One region of the Janthinobacterium sp. CG_23.4 genome, then DNA from elsewhere that is predicted to be linked to it. Evidence: riboswitches for the same ligand, from Rfam matches in the RefSeq annotation. Region 1 holds a riboswitch; the other holds the start of a gene.
The links. Region 1 has a riboswitch for thiamine pyrophosphate ahead of thiC (phosphomethylpyrimidine synthase ThiC). Riboswitches for the same ligand answer to the same signal wherever they lie in the genome.
Positions count from the first base shown of each region.

Region 2: another riboswitch for thiamine pyrophosphate. It lies ahead of H4V96_RS14305 (TonB-dependent siderophore receptor); the one in region 1 lies ahead of thiC (phosphomethylpyrimidine synthase ThiC).

Region 1 covers NZ_JARXUX010000001.1:552,557-557,840, forward strand. Annotated here, with positions in the region: gene H4V96_RS02485 (PAS domain S-box protein) at 1-727, shown strand, start outside; gene H4V96_RS02490 (response regulator) at 756-1,562, shown strand; gene H4V96_RS02495 (hypothetical protein) at 1,616-1,873, shown strand; TPP riboswitch at 1,982-2,097, shown strand; gene thiC (phosphomethylpyrimidine synthase ThiC) at 2,188-4,101, shown strand; gene thiS (sulfur carrier protein ThiS) at 4,113-4,325, shown strand; gene H4V96_RS02510 (thiazole synthase) at 4,341-5,135, shown strand; gene H4V96_RS02515 (hydroxymethylpyrimidine/phosphomethylpyrimidine kinase) at 5,135-5,284, shown strand, end outside.
Region 2 covers NZ_JARXUX010000001.1:3,191,950-3,197,233, reverse strand. Annotated here, with positions in the region: gene H4V96_RS14310 (ATP-binding protein) at 1-73, shown strand, start outside; gene H4V96_RS14305 (TonB-dependent siderophore receptor) at 92-2,236, opposite strand; TPP riboswitch at 2,322-2,419, opposite strand; gene H4V96_RS14300 (hypothetical protein) at 2,499-2,636, opposite strand; gene H4V96_RS14295 (hypothetical protein) at 2,635-2,940, shown strand; gene H4V96_RS14290 (Imm26 family immunity protein) at 3,034-3,516, shown strand; gene H4V96_RS14285 (sensor histidine kinase) at 3,644-5,002, opposite strand; gene ompR (two-component system response regulator OmpR) at 5,016-5,284, opposite strand, start outside.

The DNA.
Region 1 (5,284 bases):
AGTCGAGTGCCGTCATCAAGGCGAGCGCGTGCGCGCCAGCGTCACGGACAGCGGCGCTGGCCTGAACGCCGAACAGATGAGTCAGTTGTTCCAACCCTTCAATCGCCTGGGCCAGGAAAGCAGCACGGAAGAGGGCACGGGTATCGGCCTGGTCGTCACCAAGCAACTGGTCGAGTTGATGGGGGGCCAGATCGGTGTCGACAGCACGGTGGGCATGGGCACCACCTTCTGGGTGGAATTCCAGGCCTCGCGCGCGCCTGAACTGCATCTGGAAGAGGGCGTAGCCTTGCCCGCGGTACAGGAAGATCCGGAAAGCCAGCGCACCTTGCTGTACGTGGAAGACAATCCCGCCAACCTGGCGCTGGTGGAGCAATTAATTGCCCGCCGCAGCGACTTGAAGCTGCTGACGGCCATCGATGCGCACCTGGGCATCGACCTGGCGCGCACGTATCAGCCGGACGTGATCTTGATGGATATCAACCTGCCCGGCATCAGCGGCTATGGCGCCCTGCGCATCTTGCATGACGATCCGCTGACCAGCCATATCCCCGTGATGGCCCTGTCGGCCAACGCCGTGCCGCGCGATATCGAGAAAGGCCTGGAAGCGGGCTTCTTCCGCTATTTGACCAAGCCCATCAAGGTCGTCGAATTCATGGATGCGCTCGACGTGGCCTTGCACCATGCAGCCGCACACGGCTTGGCCGACGACACGCACGCAGCACGCTAATTTTGCATTTCATTTTAGGAATACCGCCATGCTTCAAGCCACTGAGATCCTGAACGCCAGCATCCTCATCGTCGATGACCAGGAGGCCAACGTCATGCTGCTCGAGCAGGTGTTGCGCAATGCCGGCTATACGCGCATCACGTCCACCATGGACCCGCAAGCGGTGCACGCGCTGCACCAGCAGCACCGCTACGATCTGATTTTGCTCGACTTGCAGATGCCTGAAATGGATGGCTTCGAAGTCATGGACGGCTTGCGCGACATCGAGGCGGGCAGCTATCTGCCGGTGCTGGTGATTACGGCCCAGCCCGGCCATAAGCTGCGCGCGCTACAGGCCGGCGCCAAGGACTTCGTCAGCAAGCCCTTCGACCTGGTGGAGGTGAAGACGCGCATCCACAATATGCTGGAAGTGCGTTTGCTGTACCAGAAGCTGGCCGAATACAACAAGTCGCTGGAACAGTTGGTGGAAGAACGCACGGCCGAGTTGCGCGAGAGCGAAGCGCGCTTCCAGCGCTTTACGGAACTGTCTTCCGACTGGTACTGGGAACAGGATGCGCAGGGTAAGCTGACGCGCTTTTCCGGTCCCGTGGCTGAAATGCTGGGCATCGGCAGCGAGGCAGAGCCGCAGCGCTGGAACGCGGCCGAGCGTGCATTGCTCGACGCCAAGATCGCCGCGCGCGAACCTTTCCTCGACTTCATCTATAGCCGCGCCAACCTGGACGGCAGCACGCAGTATCTGCAGGTCAGTGGCGAGCCGATGTTCGACAATGGCAGCCGTTTCATCGGCTATCGCGGCATCGGTCTCGATGTCACGCAGCGCCTGCGTGCTGTCTGATTGCCGACCGTTGATCTATACTTGTTGTTATTGACATCAACAAGGAAAGTATCATGGTTGACAAATCACTGCCCGAATACTGGTTTCCCGCCAAGACCTACGGCTGGGGCTGGGGTTTGCCCATCACCTGGCAGGGTTGGCTGGTGTTCCTGGCCGCGCTGGCGCTGTTCGCCTGCGGCGCCTTCCTGTTCCCGCCACAAACCATGCTGCTGGGCTACATCGTGTATGAAGTCGCCATCGTCGCCGCGCTGATCGCCGTGTGCCAGTGGAAGGGCGAACCGACCGCCTGGCGCTGGGGCAAGAAGAAATAAGCGCGCCGGTATCTGCTGCATTGCAGCAGATGCCGGCACGACGACAACGCAAGAAATCATCTGGCCACGCGGCGCGAAGCGCGTATAATTGGCCCGCTGCCGCAAGGCGGCAAACGCTAGGGGTCCTGCCTTTCGCTGTGGAAACACAGTGCAAGCGCGGGTGAGAAATACCCTCCGAACCTGATCTGGATAATGCCAGCGAAGGGAAGCTTTAGGATGAACGCACCTCGCTTTTCCGCGTGCGCGCAGCCGAACCTCCTTAGCTGGCTCCAGGCTATAAATAGTCTAGCTGCAAGTCTAGCCAAGGAGCCAAAATGAACGCCAACCCGAAATTCCTCTCCGCCACCGCCACGGTCGACGAAGCGGCCATCGCACCGCTGCCCAATTCGCGCAAGATCTATATTGAAGGCAGCCGCCCCGATATCCGCGTGCCCATGCGCAGAATCAGCCAATCCGATACGGAAGCGTCGTTCGGCGGCGAAAAGAATCCGCCGATCTACGTGTACGACACGTCCGGCCCGTACACGGACCCGGAGGTGCAGATCGATATCCGCTCGGGCCTGGCTACGCCGCGCCTGCCGTGGATCATGGAGCGGGCCGACACGGAAGAATTGCCCGGTCCCACCTCCGACTACGGCATCGCCCGCCTGGCAGACCCGACACTGGCCGAGCTGCGTTTTAACCTGCACCGCAAGCCGCGCCGCGCCATCGCCGGCAAGAATGTGACGCAAATGCATTACGCCCGGCAAGGCATCATCACGCCGGAAATGGAATTCGTGGCCATCCGCGAAAACATGCGCCGCCACGAGTATTTGCGCGAACTGAAAGCCTCCGGTCCCATGGGCGAGCGCCTGGCCGAGCTGATGGGCCGCCAGCATCCGGGCCAGTCCTTCGGCGCCAGCATTCCTGCGCAAATCACGGCCGAATTCGTGCGCGAGGAAATCGCCCGTGGCCGCGCCATCATTCCCGCCAACATCAACCATCCGGAAGTCGAACCGATGATCATCGGCCGCAATTTCCTGGTGAAAATTAACGCCAATATCGGCAATTCGGCCGTCACTTCGTCCATCGGCGAGGAAGTGGAAAAAATGACCTGGGCCATCCGCTGGGGCGGCGATAACGTGATGGACTTGTCTACTGGCAAGCACATCCACGAAACGCGCGAATGGATCGTGCGCAACAGCCCCGTGCCCATCGGTACTGTGCCCCTCTATCAGGCGCTGGAAAAGGTCAATGGCAAGGCCGAAGACCTGACGTGGGAGATTTTCCGCGATACCTTGATCGAGCAGGCGGAGCAGGGCGTTGACTACTTCACCATCCACGCGGGCGTGCTGCTGCGCTATGTGCCGCTGACGGCCAAGCGCTTGACGGGCATCGTCTCGCGCGGCGGTTCCATCATGGCGAAATGGTGTCTGGCACACCATCAGGAATCGTTCCTGTACACGCATTTTGAAGACATTTGCGACATCATGAAGGCGTACGACGTGTCGTTCTCGCTGGGTGACGGCTTGCGCCCCGGCTCGATCTACGACGCCAACGACGAGGCGCAGTTGGGCGAACTGAAAACCCTGGGCGAGCTGACGCAAGTGGCCTGGAAGCACGATGTGCAAGTGATGATCGAAGGCCCGGGCCATGTGCCCATGCAATTGATCAAGGAAAACATGGACTTGCAGCTGGAGCAGTGCGGCGAAGCGCCGTTCTACACGCTGGGACCGCTGACGACCGATATTGCCCCCGGCTACGACCACATCACATCGGGCATAGGCGCGGCCATGATAGGCTGGTATGGCACGGCCATGCTGTGCTATGTGACGCCGAAGGAACACTTGGGCTTACCCAACAAGGCTGATGTGAAGGATGGCATCATCACGTATAAAATTGCGGCGCATGCGGCCGACCTGGCCAAGGGCCATCCGGGCGCACAAATCCGCGACAACGCCCTGTCGAAAGCGCGCTTTGAATTTCGCTGGGATGACCAGTTCAACATCGGCCTGGACCCGGACAAGGCGCGCGAATTCCACGACGAAACTCTGCCCAAGGATTCGGCCAAGGTAGCGCATTTCTGCTCCATGTGCGGCCCGCACTTCTGCTCGATGAAGATCACGCAGGAAGTGCGCGAATATGCGGCCGGCATGGGCATCGCGGAAGACAAGGCGCTCCAGCAAGGCATGGAAATCAAGGCCATCGAATTCATCAAGAACGGCGCCGAGCTGTACCGTAAGGTATGAAGGAGAGCGTGATGCCTGCATGCATACCCATCACGCTCAACGGCGCGCCGCACCAGGTGCCGCCGGGGCACACGCTGGACCAGTTGATCGCCGCATTGTCGCTGGAAAACCAGGCGCTGGCGCTGGCCGTCAACCGCCATGTCGTGCCGCGCAAGGCGTGGCAGGGCAGGGTCCTGGAAAGCTTGGATCAGGTAGAGATCGTACGCGCCATCGGCGGTGGCTAAATTAAGGAAAAAGCAATGACAAGTAATCATAACGATGATCTGCTGAGCATCGCAGGAAAACAATACCAATCGCGCTTGCTGGTGGGCAGCGGCAAGTACAAGGATTTGTCACAGACGCGCGAAGCGACGGACGCGGCGCAAGCGCAAATCATCACGGTGGCGATCCGTCGCGTCAATATCGGGCAAGATCCGAGCGCGCCCAGCCTGCTCGATGTGCTGCCGCCGGACCAGTACACGATTTTGCCCAACACGGCTGGCTGCTACAACGCCAAGGATGCCGTCTACACCTTGCAGCTGGCGCGCGAGCTGCTGGGCGGGCGCAATCTGGTCAAGCTGGAAGTACTGGGCGATGAAAAGACCTTGTTTCCACACATGCCGGAAACCCTGATCGCGGCCGAAGCGTTGGTCAAGGATGGCTTCGACGTGATGGTCTATTGCAGTGACGACCCGATCCAGGCGAAGATTTTGGAAGATATCGGCTGCGTGGCCATCATGCCGCTGGCCTCGCTGATTGGCTCGGGCATGGGCATCTTGAATCCGTGGAATTTGTCACTGATCATAGCCCAGGCGAAAGTGCCGGTGCTGGTGGACGCGGGCGTGGGCACGGCGTCGGATGCGGCCATTGCCATGGAGCTCGGTTGTGACGGCGTGCTGATGAACACGGCCATTGCCGGCGCGCGCGATCCCGTGCGCATGGCGCATGCGATGAAGCTGGCCGTGCGCGCCGGACGTGCCGCGTTTCTGGCAGGACGCATGCCGCGTAAATTTGCCGCCTCGCCCTCGTCGCCGATGGCTGGCCGCCTGGCGTGATGGGGCGACAGCGTCTGCCGGGTCGTCCGGTTGTGCTGGTGTTTGCCGGCCTCGACCCCTCGGGCGGCGCCGGCCTGGCCGCCGATATCCTGGCCATTGCGGCGCAGGGCGTGCATGCCTTGCCCGTCATCACGGCGCTGACGGTGCAA
Region 2 (5,284 bases), 2.6 Mb from region 1:
GGACCAGGCGGCGCCCCTGCTGCGGCAGGCGCTTGCTGCAGCGCCTGCCATTTCTTTTCCTTACAACACCTAACAAACTTTGCTTAGGTGTTTAAAAGTCGAACTGTGCCGAGACCTTGAACGTGCGGCTGGCGCCTGGATACAGATAGCCATCCGATTCCGGCGTCACGTCGCGCCAGTAGAACTTGTCGGCCACGTTGTTGACGGCGGCGCGCAGCACGGCGCGTGTGCCGGCGATGCGCGTGGCGTAGGCGGCGCCCAGGTTGAACACATGGTACGAGGGCACGAAAGTCGTGTTGTTGTATTCAAACGCTTTCTTGCCCGCATATTCCCAGCTGCCATTGACGCTCAAGCCCGCCACCTGTTGCACGGCGTAATCCGCATGCACGGCCGCCTTCAAGGCGGGCACATTGGGCACGCGCTTGCCGTCGAGATCCGCATTGCCCGTGCCTGACTGCTGGCTGTTCAGGGCCGTGAGCGAGACGCCGAGGTTCAGGTCGCGGCCAGCCTTGCCTTGCGCAGATAATTCCAGGCCCCGGTGCTGCGCCTGGCCTTCACGCACGAAATAGCGTGCAGCGTTTTGGAATTCCAGGCCCTTGCGGATCTGGAACAGGCTGGCCGCCAGCATGAAGTCGGGCGTCACATCCATCTTCACGCCCAATTCAATCTGCTTCGAGCGGCTCGGCGTCAGCTCTTCGTTGGCATTCATTGCCTTGCGGTCCGCCGTGCCGCCATGTTCCATGCCCTGCGAATAGGCCGCATACACGGAGACATTGTCGAGCGGCGTATAGACCAGCGATACATTGGGCAGCAGGAAGTCGTGCTTGGCGCGAATTTCTGTGTCGGCCTTGAGCACATACTGGTAGCCATCGACATCGACATGGCGCAAGCCGCCATGCAGTTTCCAGTTCGGCGTCAGACTGATGATGTCCTGCACGAAGACGGAGTTTTCCGTATCCTTGCGCACCAGGCGCACGGGACCCGTGACGCCCGGCGAGGTGCCGACGATTTGCGGCTGATAGATGTTGCTCACGCCCACCCAGTCGTACACGTACAGGCCGGCGCGGTCCTTGCGGCGGAAGGTCGAGACGCCGGCCGTGAATGCATGACGCAGACTACCGGTGGCGAACTTGCCCTCGATCATGGCTTGCGCGCTCAGCGGCTTTTTCGTTTCGCCCAGGCTGCGGTAGTCATACACGTCGTAGTCGCCATTGCCGCAGAAGCCAGGGTACAGGTCCTGTCCGCTGCAGCCATACGGGAAGGCGGTGTAGTCATCGCGCTTGAACGCGTGCTGGTTGGCCGACAGGGTGGCATTCCAGTCGTCATTGAACGCGTACTGGAAGCGCAGGCCGATGTTGGTGGTGACGGTTTCCACGGGGCGCGTCCATGGCTGCAAGTTGAGCATGGCATTGGCGCTGACGCCCGTTGGCAAGGTTTTATTGTTCAGCAGCTGGAAGCCGGGCGCTGTTGCCTGCGCCTTGTCCTGGTAGTCGGCATCGAGCTGCAGCAGCGCCTGTGGCGATATCTGCCAGTCGAAGGCGCCAGAAATGAATTTACGGTTGCCATCGGCGCCCTTGATGTAGGAGCGCAGGCGCTCGGCCGCCACGTTGACACGGTAGCCGAAGCGCGTGTCTTCCAGGCGACCGCCTAGGTCAACGGCGCCGTACAGGGTGCCGCGCTCGCGCGTTTCCACGGTGACCGTGCGCAGTGGCGAAGCGGTGGGGCGCTTGACGATGAAGTCGATCACGCCGCCGGGCGCGGCCACGCCCGCCTGCAAGCCAGCCAGGCCTTTCAGCACTTCGATGCGCTCCTTGTTTTCCAGCGCAATTTGCGTGTCGCCAGGAATGGCCATGCCATCCTTGCGGTAGCTGGAATTGTTATCGAGCTTGAAGCCGCGGATGGTGAACTGTTCCGCATAGCCGACGGCGTTGTAGGCGTCGTTGATGCTGGCGTCGAGCTTGACGGCGTCGCTCAGATTACGTATCTGCAAGTCCTGCATGTCTTTTTGCGCAATGACGGTGACGGACGCCGGCGTTTGTAGCAGCGGTGCGTCGGAAAAGCCGCCCACGGAAGCGCGCTTGGCGGCTGGCGCCTTGCTGGCCGTGACGATGACTTCGGCCATGCTTGGCGTATCGGCCTGTGAGTCGGCGGTGTCAGGCGCTGCCAGCGCTGGCGCGGCAAACGCCTGCACGATGGCCAGGGTCAGTACAGAAACGGATAAATTCGGTGTGGACATAGATTGCTCGTGGTTCAAGCCGACTCTCGGGAGAGTACGGCAGGCTGCTTGTTCGGCTGGCGCCAACGCAGGAGCTATCAAAGGAGGGAGGTACTTTGCGCTTTCCTTCGCTGGCATTATCCAGATCAGGTACGAAGGGTATCTCTCACCCGGATGACTGCTCCAGGACCCCTAGCGAGGTGACAGCTTAGCATGAAGCACGGCCTGCTGTCCCATCTGGCTGAGCGTTTTACAACAGTGTGGCGCGAATCTACAAACGCAGTTAGCGCACCTTGCCGTCGTCGATGGTCAGCAGGAAATCGTGGTGCGCGGCTGGAAACGCGTCGTGGACGCTTGAGCTTTTCGCCCACGAGGCGGAGAATGCAGCCGATGTTACCACCACGCGAAAAGGAATGCGCATGACCACCGTCCCACTGGAAGAATCGGGCTTGCCTGCCACGGCACTCGATATGCACCGCGCCATCGGCGCCACCATCGCCGCGCTACAGGCACTGGACTTGAACAGCCAGCGCTTCGAGGCGTGCACGGACCCGGAACTGCGTCGCGTGCTCGCGCATGCGGGCGACACCAGTCGCAAGGAAGCGGCCATGCTGCTCGAGTGGATGCGTCGCCGCGATGCGCGCCTGGACGCGGCCATGAAGGAGGCGCTGTTCAAGGCGGGGCCGATCGTTGCTCAGTATCACTATGACGAGAACATAGGGTAACGATTGCGTTGTCGCTGTGGCGTACCATGCGCCACATGCCCGGTGCTTCGCGTAGACTGTGTGCCGAACACGATTTTGGAAGAGTTTGCAACGATGAGATCATTGCCATACCGAGAAGGCAGCTGGTTTGCCGTACCCTTGCCTGGCGGCGGCTATGCCGCCGGCGTGGTAGCGCGCCGGGCGCCTGCCGGGCGCATCATGCTGGCGTATATGTTCGGGCCGAAGCGCGACCGCTTGCCTGTACTGGAAGAATTGGAAGATTTGCGCCCGGAACATGCCGTGCGCCGCTTGCGCACGGGTGATATGGCCATCCTTAACGCGCGCTGGCCCCTGCTGGGCGACAGCCGCCACTGGGAGCGCGAGGCCTGGCCCATGCCAGCCTTTATCCGCCGTAATGCCTCATTGCAGCGCGCCTGGCGCGCCAGTTATGCCGACGCCGACCCTGCCAAGCTGGACCGTGAAGAATCGATTCCCTTCGATACGCCGGGCATGGAAAGCGATTCCCTGTACGGTTACGGGGCAACGGAATTGCTGATGAATAAAGTGCTGGTGCAGGAAGCGGCGTCGGCAGCGTAGGCCGGATGAGGCCGTAATCCGACAACATTGTTGGCTGTTCTTGTCGGATTACGCGGTTCCCGCTAATCCGACCTACGTCGCCTGCACCGCTGGCGCAAACACCGGAGTGAGCAGGCCCGATTATTTTTTACGCCGCTGGCAAGCTGATCTGAAACGCCAGGCCACCGCCTTCGCGGTTGCGTACCTGCAATTCGGCGCCATGGCGCTGCAGCACGCGCTCGACGATGGCCAGGCCCAGACCGGCGCCGTTGGCTTGCCCGCGCGCCGTGTCGAGGCGGGTGAACGGTTTCATCAGTTGCTCGATCTTCTCGGCCGGTACGCCCGTGCCGTGGTCTTGTACCTCGATAATCACCTTTTTCACGCCGTGGCTGGTGCGCACATGGCAGCCGATGTCGATTTCCGTCAGGTCGCTGCCTGGCGACTTGCCATAGCGGCGGGCATTCTCGATCAGGTTGTTCAGCACGCGGCGCAAGTCGGTGGGATTGCCCATCGCATGCGCGCCTTCGGCGATGCTGGCATGGATGCTCACGTCCGGCAGGCGCATCGCTTCGCGCGTCATGTCGCTCAGTAAACCGCTGAGGTCCACGTCCGTGAAGCTCGACGCTTCCGTCGGCCTGGCGTAGTCGAGGAACTGGCCGATGATGGCGTCCATCTGGCCGATATCGGACTGGATGCCCAGGCGCGCCTCGTCCGACAGGTTGGCCATTTCCACTTCCAGTTGCATGCGCGCCAGCGGCGTGCGCAAATCGTGCGAAATACCGGCCAGAATCACGGCGCGGTCCGATTCTACCTGCTTCAAATCATCGACCATCTGGTTGAAGCTGCGGTTCGCCTCGATGATTTCGATCGGGCCTTTTTCCGGCAGCAGCGCCGGCTGCTTGCCCTTGGCGATGTCGCGCGCGGCCGCCGTCAAACGTGACAGCGGCAGATTGATCAGGCTCGAAATAATGGCCGCGCCCAGCAGAGACAGCAAGGACACCAGGCTGGCCCAGCCCAGCCACTGGAAGCCCGTCAGGCCACGCAGGCGCTCGCGGTCCAGCATCAGCCAGTATTCGTCATCGTCGATCTTGAAGCTGACCCAGAAACCGGCTACGCCGTTGACGCGCGCGGAAAAGCGCGTGTCCTTGCCCAGTTTGGCTTTCACCTGCGCCTCGATCTCGGGCATCAGGTAATTGTCGGGCGGCGGCTCGATGCGGTCGTCCTCTTCCAGCGAGAAGATGCGGATGCCTTCATTGCTGACGAGGTCGAACAGCAGCTCGCGCCGCAACTCGGGCGCCGAGTGCGTCAGTGCCGCATGCGTGATGGTGACGACGGAAATGATCTGGGCGGAAATCTGCTGCGCTTGCGGCTCGCGCTGGATGACGGAAATCATGCCGATCCAGGTGATCATGCTGACCGTGGTCAAGGTGCCGAGCAGCAAAAAGGTGCGCCAGAACAGGCCGCTTTTCAGCCGCGCCAGGCTGATATCGGGAACAAGCTTCATCATGCCTTGCCTGCGATCAGCGCGGCTGTCCGTCCGGGATGAAGACGTAGCCCAGGCCCCACACGGTCTGGATGAACAGCGGGCTCGACGGATCGGGTTCGATCAGCTTGCGCAAGCGCGAGATTTGCACGTCCAGGCTGCGGTCAAATACTTCGTATTCGCGGCCGCGCGCCAGTTCCATCAGTTTCTCGCGCGACAGCGGCTGGCGCGCATGACGGGCAAATACCTTCAGCACGGAAAATTCGCCCGTCGTCAGGGGCACCGTTTCGCCGCTCTTTTTCAGGG